3 regions of the Mesorhizobium sp. B2-4-1 genome follow, and region 1 is predicted to be linked to each of the others. Evidence: riboswitches for the same ligand, from Rfam matches in the RefSeq annotation. Region 1 holds a riboswitch; each other region holds the start of a gene.
What was found. Region 1 has a riboswitch for cobalamin ahead of FJ949_RS10000 (DUF1636 family protein). Riboswitches for the same ligand answer to the same signal wherever they lie in the genome.
Positions count from the first base shown of each region.

Region 2: another riboswitch for cobalamin. It lies ahead of bluB (5,6-dimethylbenzimidazole synthase); the one in region 1 lies ahead of FJ949_RS10000 (DUF1636 family protein).
Region 3: another riboswitch for cobalamin. It lies ahead of FJ949_RS06435 (ABC transporter ATP-binding protein); the one in region 1 lies ahead of FJ949_RS10000 (DUF1636 family protein).

Region 1 is NZ_VFVN01000003.1:297,772-301,801, forward strand. Features, by position in the region: gene cobN (cobaltochelatase subunit CobN) at 1-670, opposite strand, end outside; gene cobW (cobalamin biosynthesis protein CobW) at 687-1,739, opposite strand; gene FJ949_RS10000 (DUF1636 family protein) at 1,742-2,188, opposite strand; cobalamin riboswitch at 2,226-2,430, opposite strand; gene FJ949_RS10005 (winged helix-turn-helix domain-containing protein) at 2,460-3,659, opposite strand; gene FJ949_RS10010 (NADH-quinone oxidoreductase subunit A) at 3,993-4,030, shown strand, end outside.
Region 2 is NZ_VFVN01000006.1:415,227-419,256, reverse strand. Features, by position in the region: gene FJ949_RS18470 (pirin family protein) at 1-61, opposite strand, end outside; gene FJ949_RS18465 (DUF2277 domain-containing protein) at 102-368, opposite strand; gene FJ949_RS18460 (exodeoxyribonuclease VII small subunit) at 467-718, opposite strand; gene FJ949_RS18455 (histone deacetylase family protein) at 722-1,648, opposite strand; cobalamin riboswitch at 1,770-1,950, shown strand; gene bluB (5,6-dimethylbenzimidazole synthase) at 1,999-2,751, shown strand; gene FJ949_RS18445 (TetR/AcrR family transcriptional regulator) at 2,795-3,400, opposite strand; gene FJ949_RS18440 (MFS transporter) at 3,521-4,030, shown strand, end outside.
Region 3 is NZ_VFVN01000002.1:372,751-376,780, forward strand. Features, by position in the region: gene FJ949_RS06425 (iron ABC transporter permease) at 1-654, opposite strand, end outside; gene FJ949_RS06430 (ABC transporter substrate-binding protein) at 663-1,610, opposite strand; gene FJ949_RS06435 (ABC transporter ATP-binding protein) at 1,650-2,438, opposite strand; cobalamin riboswitch at 2,695-2,904, opposite strand; gene FJ949_RS06440 (LacI family DNA-binding transcriptional regulator) at 2,967-3,992, opposite strand.

The sequences.
Region 1 (4,030 bases):
AAGAGGAGCCGGCCTTGATGACAGCCGATCTCCCCCCTTGCGGAGGAGATGTCCTGCCGGACAGAGGGGGGTGTGAAGGATCGTCAACATTCGATAAGTCCGGCTTCTCCACGACTCCGCGCCCCGGCTCATAAAACCCGGCTTTCGGCACGCTAACCGGTTCGGCAAATTCGGCATCAGACCCCGCCAACCGCGCCAGCCTGCGCACCAGCGCGCTCATATTGGCCGGGCCGCCCTGGCGGAAATAATTGAGCAGCCCGTCCAGTTCCTCGCGCGGCAGCGTCGAGGCTTCGATCAGCCTGATATCCTCGTCGTGGCTTTCACCGGGAAGCAGTGCCAGCTTTATGCCGCGCTCACGGGCAACCACGGCCAACTGGTCGCAGCCGTAGCGCCACCACTCGTAACCGCCGAGAATACGCACCAGAATGACTTTGGCGTTACGGGCGACGCTGTCGATCCAGAGGTCGACGGACATGGGGTGGCGCAGGTCGCGCAGCGCGGCCAGCCGCATCGTGGGCAGCCGATCGGCGTCGCCTTTCCAAGCCGCTGCCAGTCCGGCCAGGTCGCTGTCCGTGAAGGACAGCGCCACCATCTCCGCCGGCGTCTGCCGCAGATCGACCGGCTCGGCGAGATCGTCGAGCGAGGCGGATGTGGTGGTGAGGATGTGCATCGCGGTCGGTGTTGCCTCAGCCGGCGAGGATATGCTCGATCGCCGGGCGGTTCAGCCCCTTGAGGCCGATGACGACCAGGCGCGAGCGGCGGTCGTCGTCAGCCGTCCAGGCGCGGTCGTAGTAATGATTGACGCGCGGACCAACGGCCTGGAGCAAAAGCCGCATCGGCTTGCCGCCGACCTCGACGAAGCCTTTCACCCGCAGCACGTTCTCCTGTTCGGCGGCGGTGGCGACGCGCTTTGCCAGGTCGTCCGGGTTGGCGATCGAGGGGATGTCGACGATGAACGTATCGAAGTCGTCGTGCTCGTGGTCGAAGGCGCCGTCATGATGGGACTTGCGGTTCTCGATGTCGTCCTCGACGGCGAGGCCTAGCCCGAGCAGCACGGACGGATCGACCTTGCCATGAGCCGTCGGCACGACCTTCACGGCGCGGGCGGAGTGTTCGCCAATGATGGCGTTGGCGCGAGCCGAACCTGCGGCATCCATCAGGTCGCTCTTCGACAGGATGATGAGGTCGGCGCAGGCGATCTGGTCCTCGAACACCTCCTCGACGGGGTCGTCATGGTCCAGTGTCTGGTCCTGCGCGCGTTGCGCCTGCAGGGCGTCCATGTCGTTGGCGACGCGCCCCTCGGCGAGTGCCGGACCGTCGACCACGGCGATCACGCCGTCGACTGTCACCCGGCTCTTCACCGTCGGCCACTGGAAGGCCTGGACCAGCGGCTTGGGCAGAGCCAAACCTGAGGTTTCGATCAGGATGTGGTCGACTTTCGGCGTCAGCGACAGGATCTGGTCGAGCGCCGGGACGAAATCGTCGGCGACGGTGCAGCAGATGCAGCCATTGGCCAGTTCGACGATGTTTTCCTCCGGGCAGGTGTCGATGCCGCAGCCCTTGAGTATCTCGCCGTCGATGCCGATGTCGCCGAATTCGTTGACGATGATGGCGATACGCTTGCCGCCCGCGTTTTCCAGGAGATGGCGGACCAGCGTGGTCTTGCCGGCACCCAGGAAGCCGGTGACGACGGTACAGGGGACGCGGGAGAGAGTGGCGGCGGAAACTGCGGCGGTCATGATCAGTCCTTCAGCATGTCGAGGGGAGGAATGCGGGCGACGAGGCCGCGCTTGAGGGAATCCGGACGGCCGCGCCACGGAATGAGGCCGTTGGTCGAAGCGGCGAAGAGTTTCGCGCCGGTGACGAGATCGGCGCCGCTGGCGATGTTCAGGTCGCCGAAGACATAACTCCAGCAGCCGTCGCGAAGAATCGCGGCACTGAGACGGCGCTTGCAGTTGCCGAGGCATTCGACGGTGCGGACACGGACATTGTCGGCCGTTGCGGCTTGGCGCGTATCTTGAGCCAAAACTTCGCCGGCGCGGGGATGGGCATCGGAACCGGTCTCGTCGCGGCAGGAAGCGCAGATGATGACAGTGACGCCGGCCAAGGCGTCGCTATCGCCAGACAAGTCGCTATCGCCAGACAAAATGTCCGCTGTTTCAGCCGGGAAACTGCTGTCGCGTTCCAAATCGGGCTCCTTGCCCGGAAAACCCGCCGGGCGATCGGATTCTTATGTCTCAGACGGCAGGTCTCCTGGCTCGCGGGTCATCGCCTTCGTGCCGCCTTCCCGGGACCGTCCCAGTGGTTTTCGGCCTTGGCTCGTCGCTTACAGTTGCGGGGACAGCCGCGGATTTGAAATCGAGATTTCGCACCGCATTCCCTCTTGGCTCCTCCCTTTGCCGAGAGGAGACCGTCTGGAATGGATTTAGGCTCTTGCAGGCGGCGGTGTCAACGCGCGTCTACGACACGGCAATGTCGGCGAGCGGCTGCCCAAGGTCGCCGGCGGGCGTAACCTCGATCCGTTCGAGGCCGAGCCAGCCCTGCATCTGCGTCAATTCCTGGAAGAGTTGCGCGGCGGTTTCAGGCGGCGCGCCGGGCTCGGCATAGGCCGCGTGGACGCGTAGCACGCTGGCCGGCCGGTCGGCCTTGAGGTCGACGCGCGCCACGATCCTGTCGCCGAGCAGGAACGGCAGGACGTAATAGCCGTATTGCCGTTTTTCGGCAGGGGTGTAGATTTCTATGCGGTAGTGGAAATCGAACAGCCGCTCCGTGCGCGAGCGCTCGAAAACGACCGGATCGAACGGCGCCAGCAAGGCGCGGGCCTCGATTTTTCGTGGAATACGGGCCTCCTTATGGAGGTAAGCCGGTTTGTTCCAGCCCTCGACACGCACCGGCACCAGCTCGCCTGTTTCAACCAGCTCCTCCAGCCGGCCCTTCATGTCGGCCGGCGACAGGCGGAAATAGTCGCGCAGGTCGCTTGCTGTCGCGACGCCATGAGCGCGGGCGGATATCCGCAGCAATTCCCGATGCGCGTCCTCGGCTGACGGCACCGGCAGATCGAGGATCGCCTGCGGCAGCACGCGCTCGGGCAGATCGTAGAAGCGTTCGAAGCCACGGCGGTGCGCGGTGGTGATGCGTCCTGCCCAGAACAGCCATTCGAAGGCATGCTTGGCGTGGCTCCAGCCCCACCAGCCGCCGGATCCTTTCTGGCCTTCGAGCGCGGAAGCGGCGATCGGGCCGCGCTCCGCGACCTCGCGGTAGATCTCTTCTATATAGGCGGCGTGCTCACGGCCCCATTTGGCCAGGCCCAGATACATTTCATCGCCACGCTCGGCGCGCTGCATGCGCCAACGCATCAACGGATAGGTCTCGACCGGCAGGAAGGAAGCCTCGTGCGCCCAGTATTCGAAAACCGTGCGCTTGCGCGTGACGGCGGCGTTGTCGAGCAAGGCGAACGGGTAGGGACCAAGGCGCGAATAGAGCGGCATGTAATGAGCGCGCACCACCGCGCTGACGGAATCGATCTGCAGCAGGCCGGTACGCGAGAGCACGCGGGCGAAGTGGCGTCGGTCGGGCGTGCCGGCGGGGCGGGGATCAGTGAACCCTTGGGCGGCGAGCGCGATACGCCGGGCCGTGGCAAGCGAGATCTTTTCCTTCATTCGGATGCGACTCTGATGGCTTGTTGAGCGTCGTTCGGACAGTTGATTCCGGCCATGCTAGCAGGGTTTTGGCGGCAACTCTGTCAGGAGAGAAAAGTGGAGTAAAAAGCGAAGGAAATCAGACAGGAGCGGATCGGACCAGTTTCTTCCCTTATGCCGTCCAGGCCAGTGTTTTGAACAAGGTTTGACTTGCTTCGCCGGAAGCGCTGCGCTAACCCTCGCCGCGTTGCAGCAAAGGCCCCTTAAAACGGTTCAGCGGTTAAACTGTCACGCTTCCGAAATGGGGTCTGGTGCTGTAATCAAAATGGATTGGCGCCAACGGAAAGCCGCAGCATGAACGCACTTCTCAGTTCGTACCTGCCCATCGTCCT
Region 2 (4,030 bases), on a different contig from region 1:
CGATCTGGTCGCTGGCAAAGGCATCGCCGGCTTCAGGATCCTTCCCGGGAAAGAAGCTCATGAACTCTCCTTGTCAGCGGCCGATGGCTGCTTTGGCCAGATCAGGCAAAGCGGATCGCCGCCTTCGCCCGCAGCTTGGCCGCAACCTCCTCGCGATTGCGCGGATGCTGGTTGGTTTCAAGCGAATCGAGAAGCTCGCGCGCCGACGCCGCGATGGCCTCGACGGCATGGTCGAATGCGTGCTGGTTCTGCTTCGAAGGCCGCGTCGTTCCGCTCAGCTTGCGAACGAATTGAAGGGCTGCATCGCGCACCTCGTCGTTGGTCGCCGGCGGATCAAAATTGAACAGGGTCTTGATGTTTCTGCACATCGCTTCCGTATCTCCTCTTGTCCTGGAGCCGTTTCAATCGGGACGCGTTCTATCCTCAATCATGATCATGTCAAAAACCAGAGAGACGGCTGCGTGCCTCAATCCGCGTCCAGCGGCTCCGTCCCGACCGGCTTGCCGTCGCGGGACAGCCTGATCTTCTCCACCTTGTCCTCGGCCGCCTTCAGCAGCCGGTCGCAATGCACCTTCAGCGCCTCGCCGCGCTCGTAGATCCTAATGGACTGGTCGAGCGGCACATCGCCACGCTCCAGATCATCGACGATCTTCTCCAGCGCGTCGAGAGCCTGTTCGAAGCTCATCGCCTTGACGTCTTCGTTGGTTTCACCAGCCATCATTCATCCTTTCATCAGTCGCCCGACATGGGCGGCGACCGAAAATGCCAATCCTTGCAGATCGTAGCCGCCCTCGAGCAGGCTGACGAGCCGGTTGCCGCTGTGGCGCGCCGCGCGCTGCATGAGTTGGCCGGTCGCCCAGTCGAAATCATCCTCGGTCAGGTTGATCTCGGCCAGCGGGTCGCGATGATGCGCATCGAAGCCGGCCGAAATAATGATCAGGTCGGGTGCAAAATTGTCGAGCGAGGGCAGCACGCGCGACAGGAAGGCATCGCGGAACGCCTCGCTGCCGGTCTGCGGCGCAAGCGGCGCGTTGACGATGTTGCCGGCGCCGGTTTCGTTCTTTGCTCCGGTGCCGGGGTAGAGCGGCATCTGGTGCGTCGAGCAATAAAGCACGGACGGATCGTCCCAGAAAACATCCTGCGTGCCGTTGCCGTGATGCACGTCCCAGTCGACGATGGCGACACGTTCGATATCGTGTTTGCGCTGTGCATAACGTGCGGCGATGGCCGCCGTGTTGAACAGGCAGAAGCCCATCGCGGTCGCTTTCTCGGCATGATGGCCGGGCGGCCGGGCGGCGACGAAAACGTTGTCTGCCCTGCCGGCAAAGACGTCGTCGACGGCGGCGTTGGCGGCTCCGATCGCGGTGATCGCCGCCTGCCAGCTCTTCGGGCTGGCCGTTGTGTCGGCATCGATGCGGGCGATGCCCGTCTCGGGAATGGCGGCGCGTACCCGCTCGACGAAATCCTCGGGATGCGCGTAGAGAATGGTGACCTCATCGCCTTGTGGCGCCTCGAGGCGGTCGAGCGCGGCAAAAGCCTCGTCGTCGAGCACGCGCTCAATGGCGCGCAAGCGGTCCGGCCGCTCCGGATGGCCGGGTGGCGTGATGTGCTCGAGGAAGATCGGATGGGTGTAGAGACGAGTGGCCATGCTCCCTATCTAGTGCCCCGGCGCGGCGATGGCCATGCATTGCGGCCTGATGGCTGGGGAAAATCGCGCCTGCGTCCATTCGCGTCGCCGCGGGGATTGGCGGCGCAGGGGCTTCGTCGTAAAGTCCCGGCCACTGCCTGGTGCCCGCCGCGAGCGGGAGAATCGGGAACACGGTTTGATACCGTGGCGTGCCCAACGCTGTAAGGGGGACCGCGCCGGTAAATGCCACTGTCGATGACGGGAAGGCGCCGGATGCGGGTTGATCCCGAGCCAGAAGACCGGCCTGGCAGGCATCGTCATCCGCATGGTCAGGCGGACGGCAGTTGATTGCAATCGCAAGGGGACAAGCGATGCCGGACAATATGACCATCCCCGTGGGTGACGGATTCGACCAGATGGCGCGCGATGCGGTCTACCGCGCCATGTTCACGCGGCGCGATGTCCGCAGCCATTTTACATCAGAGGCCGTAGACGACGAGGTCTTGGCGCGGCTGCTGCTTGCCGCCCATCACGCGCCATCGGTCGGCTTCATGCAGCCATGGAATTTCATCGTCATTCGTGGCACCGAACGACGGGAACAGGTGCGCGACCTGTTCCTCGCGGCGCGCGAGCAGGAATTGCCGGCGATCGAGGAAGAGCGGCGGGCGCTCTACCGCAAGCTCAAGCTGGAAGGCATCTGCGAAAGCGCGCTCAATATCTGTATCACCTGCGACCGCCGACGCTCACAGGGTTCGCCGCTGGGACGCTGGCACAATCCCGAGATGGATCTCTACAGCACGGTCTGCGCGGTGCAGAATTTCTGGCTGGCGGCGCGCGCCGAAGGCGTCGGCGTCGGCTGGGTCAGCATTATCGAGGCGCAGGCGTTGAAAGGCCTTCTGTCGATTCCCGAGCATGTGACGCCGGTGGCCTATCTCTGTGTCGGCCGTGTCTCGGAGTTCGCGCCGAAACCGGACCTCGAAACACATGGCTGGGGGCGGCGGCTGCCGCTGCCCGAGCTGATCATGAGCGAGACGTTTTGCGGACAGGGCGAAGTTCCGCTCAAATCAACGATCGCACGCCTCAAGGCGGCAACATGCGAAAAGTCTGACAAACTCTTGATTTGATTGCCGATACGGCATGCCCAGAGCTGCCGGCGGCCTGCCGTCGTCAGGCGGCTCCGGCATCCTTCCTCAACAATCCTTCGAGCAGTTGCTTGAATGCCGCCACCACGGTCTTCGACGTCGCTTCCGGGTCGTTCGAATTGGCGATCCGCTGCGCCGCCTGGCTGCTCGCCCCGTTGATCAGCCGTGCCGCGGTCTCGGGGTCTACGCCCGGGACAACCACCCCGTCGCCCTGCAGCGTCGTCAGGTGATCGGTCATCGACGCGACGCAGGCATTGGCGTTCGGCCATTGCGCGGGATCCCCCAGCACGGCCGGACCGTCCCGAAACATGATGCGCTGGATTTCCGGCTCCAGCGCCATTTCGATGTAGCTCGTGCATTCGTCGACGAAGCTTTGCCAGCGGGTCGGTGCTTTCGCTGCAACCTCATTCACTCGTGCCGCCATCTCGGCGTCTATCTCGGCGATAACCGCCTGCAAAAGCCCCTTCTTGTCCCCGAAATGATGATAGAGCGCACCGCGCGTCAGCCCGGCCGATGCGGTGAAATCATCCATCGATGCCTCGGCATAACCAATCGTTCCGAACGCATGCCGGGCCGCGGCAATCAATTTGGCGCGCGTTTCGGCGATCATTTCCCTGCGGGGCTTGTGCATCTCTTCTGGCCTTATCCACATACGTCACGTATGCCAATTGACATACGCGACGTATGATCTATTTAGTATTCATACGCGTCGTATGTAATTTCCGAATCGCCTTTTGTCGAGGAACGGACCATGCAGAACCCCTATTCCGAGATCTTTCGAGCCCCTGGCGCCAAGGGCTTTGCCGCTGCAGGCTTCATGGCGCGCCTGCCGATCGCCATGGCGCCGATCGGCATCGTGGCGATGCTGTCGCAGACGCGTGGCGAATACTGGCTGGCGGGTGCCGTCTCGGCGACATTCGCGCTGGCCAACGCTTTCCTGGCGCCGCAGATCTCCAGGCTGGTCGACCGCCTCGGCCAGACATGGATCGTCGTGCCCACCACCATCATCTCCGTGCTGGCATTCCTGCTGCTGATTGCGTCGGCCAACCAGGATTGGCCGGTATGGACATCGTTCGTGTCGGCGCTGCTGGCAGCGGCCATGCCCAGCATGCCGGCAATGGTGCGCGCGCGCTGGACCGAGCTTTTTCGCGGCCGGCCGGAGATGAACACAGCCTTCGCCTTCGAATCGGCGGCCGACGAACTGGTCTATATCGCCGGCGCGTCGCTGTCGGTGGGCCTCAGTGCGGCGCTGTTTCCGGAA
Region 3 (4,030 bases), on a different contig from region 1:
CAGCCCGTACGCCGCAATCGTGCCGGCCCCAAGCGCACCTAGCCAGATATTGTCCCACCGCGCCAGGCCGAGCCCGCCCATCGTCCAGAACAGCACCGAATGGGCGGCGCGCTGGTCACCGGCAAAGACCAGGTAATTGGTCAATGCGGTGAACATGAAGGAGACCGCAAGTCCGGCGAGGATCAGCCGTTCGGGGCCTTGTCCCCTCACCCGCGCAACCAGCAAAAGCACAACGCAAGCCGCCAGAATACCGCCGGTGAACGCGGCGATCGGTAGCGTCCAGATCCCGAAACTGTCGCCGAAGACGGTGATGACGGAGACAGCGCCGGCGGCGGCTCCCGACGAGAGACCGAACAGGAACGGATCGGCAAGATCGTTGCGCGTCACCGTCTGCAACAGCGCGCCGACCACGCCCAGGCCGCCGCCGAGACAGATGGCCAGGATGGTGCGCGGCAATCTGAGGTCGACGACGATCCTGCCGACCGGGCCGGACACGTCATGCCCCTTCAATCCGATCGCATGGCCAAGTGCTGCAACGACGTCGCCCAGCGGGATCATCGTCGAACCATAGGCGATCGATAGCAGCGCGAGCGCGGCCATAGCCGACGCGGCCGCCATCATGGCCAATACGAATGCCTTGTGCCGCAAAGTCATCTTCCCGGTTAAAATGCTTCCGGATGCATCGCCCTGGCGATCTTGCCGATCGCTTCGATGTTGGCCGGTCCGGGTGTCAGTTCGGCATAGCGAAGCGCCACGAAGCGTTCGTTCTTGACCGCGTCTATCTCCTTCATTGCCGGATGCGCTTTCAGGAAATCGAGCAGCTTCCGGTAGCCGCCGCCATCCTGATAGTCGAGCAGGATGAGGAATTGCGGATTGCGCGAGGCCACCGTCTCCCAATCCGTGTTGCCCCAGCTGGTGTCCATGTCGGCCATGATGTTGTCGCCGCCGGCCGCGGAAATCATGGCGTTGGGAATGGCGAACTTGCCTGATGTGAACGGCTTGTCCTCGCCGGAATCATAGAGGAAGACGCGCGTTCCCCTGCGGTCGCCGACCTTTGCGGCGATTTCGGCGAGCTGCGCCTTCCAGCCGGAGACGAGCTTATCCGCTTCGGCCTCCTTGCCGAAGATCTTGCCCAGCTTCTCGACATCGCCATAGAGCAGGTCCATCGAAGCGGCAGGCCGGTTCTTGTCGAGATGGACGCAGCTTTCCGTCAGCACCAGGGTCTTGATGCCGTGTGGCGCCAGCGTATCGGGCGTCACCTCGCCGCCCGGCTTCATGCCGTAATACCAGCCGGCGAAGAAGAAGTCGGGCTCGACAGCGACCAGGTTTTCCAGCGTCGGATATTTGGGCGCCAGTTCCGGGATCGAGCCTTGCTCGGCCTTGAATTCGGGGCCGACCTTGTACCATCCGGTGATGCCGGTCAGGCCGACGATCGACGGCTGCAGCTTCAGGGCGAAGGCCATCTCGGCCATGTTGAGATCGTGAATGACAGCGCGCTTTGGAGGCGCGTCGAAGGTCAGCGACTTGCCGCAGCTGTCGACCGTCACCGGAAAGGCGAAGGCCGTAGAGGCCAGCAGGGAGAAGGCAAGAGATACGGCAAGGCGTTTCACGGATGTTGCTCCTTCGTTGCACGGGAATTGGATCTGCGCTCACGAAGATGGCGCGGCACGGTTCGGAACCTCGAACACCGTCAGCTCGCGGTCCTCCGTCGGGTGGCGCAACCTAAAGACGTCGACACCGAAGATCTCGCGGATCAGCTGCTGAGTGAGTGCTTCGCGTGGCGGCGCCAGCACATGCAACCGGCCATGGCCCATCACCGCGACCCTGGTGGCGAAAGGCGTCACCAGCGCCAGATCGTGCAGCACCGCGATCACGGTCATGCCGAGGCCTGCAACCAGTTCGAGCAACTCGCTGCGCGCCCGCGGGTCGAGATGGTTGGTCGGCTCGTCGAGGAACAGGATCTTCGGCTCCTGTGCGATGGCGCGGGCAAGCTGGGCGCGCTGGCGCTCGCCGCCCGACAGCGAGCCGATGGTGCGGCCAAGCAGCGGCAACAGCCCGGTCCGGCGCAGCGCCTCGACGACAATGTCGCGTTCCTCGCTCCTGTGCCTGCGGCCGGTATGCGGAACCCGGCCGAGCTCGACATAATCGATCACCGCCAGCCGTGGATCCGGTTGATCGGTCTGGCCGACGACGGCGATGTGCAGCGCCCGCTCGGCGGTCGAAATCCTGTCCAGCAGGCGCCCGGTGAGCTTCACTTCGCCCGAACTCGGCCGCAGCATGCCCGACAGCATGCGCAGCAATGTCGTCTTGCCGGCGCCGTTGGGACCGATGATGGCGAGACGGTCGCCCGCCGCCACCGAAAGGCTGACCGGATGCACCAGATGCAGGCCATCCGCCGCCGCGGCCAGGTCGCGGGCCTCGAGAAGCGGCGCGGTCATGGGCAATTCCTTGCAGGGCCTGCCGGAATACGGGCCAGCGTCTTGCTTGCCAATCCTGCCGGACGCTGGCCTGAATTCACCTCGGTGGCGATATCGCGGCAAAGCGTGCACACGATGATGCGATGCATGGGAATGCAGTGAATGCGATCGATGGAGCCGTCCAACTTCCGTCACTTTCAAAAATGGCGACGGAAGGAAGCTGGCTTGAACCGGTCGACAAGACCGAACCCCGCGTCTCCTCCCGGCACACCCCGTCCGGTCAACCCATGCAGATGGCAGGTCTCCTGGCTCGCGGGTCGTTGCGCCATCCTGCCTTCCCAGCCTTGCCGGCCAGTGGCTTCTCGGATTTTGCTCGCCGCTTACAGTTGCGGGGGCAGCCATGGCTTCGACCCGAAAATCGGGCCTCACCATGTTCCCTTTTCACCCCTCGCCTTGCGGCGCGGGGACCATCACGAGTCGCAGCCTAGGATGCAGGCAGCGTCGAGGCAAGGTCGATGCATGTTCTGTTATAACGATACAAACGTGTGGTCAATCACTATCGCGCGCCACCAGTTCCAGCGGCCAGACCTCGCGAATGATCTCTGGCCCTTTCGCGCCGGCGAAAGCCGGGAGCGAGGCGAGCAGGATTTCGCCGAGCCGCCGCCCCATCGGGTCAAGGCTCGGACGAAAGCCGGTCAGCGCCGGCGAGAAATAACGGCAGAGCGGCGTGTCGACGATGACGATCACCGCGACATCCTGCCCGGGCTTGATCCCCATTTCGGCGAGCGCTTTGCAGCCGCCGAGCGCCATCGAGTCGTTGTTGAAGATAATCGCGGTCGGCGGATCCTTCGACCGCATGACTTGCGGTGTCACCGCGTAGCCACCGGCTTCGTTGATAAAACCGTCCACAATCAGGCCGGGATCGACTTCGATGCCGTGCCGCCGCAGCGCCTTGCAATAACCCTCCAGAAACAGATAACCGAAATTCAGGTCAAGCGACGGCCGGATGGCGGCGATGCGGCGGTGGCCACGCGCAACCAGCCGGTCGACCGCATCGGCGCCCGCCTTCTCGAAATCCAGATCCAGAGAGGGATAGCTGTCGTCGCCGGACCGGCTTCGGCCGAGCGTCGCGAAGGGAAAGCCGGCCTTGCTCAGATAGTCGATGCGATCGTCCTCGCGCCGCGTCCAGGCCAGTACGACGGCATCGGCACGACGCGTCTCGACGACGCGGCGCAGCCGCTCCTGTTGATAATCCGCCGGCGCGCCCATGACGATGATCAGGTCCAGCCCGCACTCGGCCAATGTCGCTTGCAGTCCGGTGAGGAACGGAATGAAGAACGGCTCGCCATACTGCTGGTCGCCCGGATGCGGCTGCAGCATGAAAGCCACGGCATGGGTGGTGCCGCGGCGTAGGTTCCTGCCCGAGTGGTTCGGTGAATAATTGAGCTTCCGGGCCGCCTCGAGCACGCGCTGGCGTGTCTCGGCGTTCACGTCGGCGCGCCCGTTAAGCGCGCGCGAGACTGTACCGATCGAAATGTTCAGGTGCCGCGCAAGATCGTGAATGCTGGACGCCAAGACCTCCCCCTCCTGCTTCTGGCTAGCACCAGCCGGTC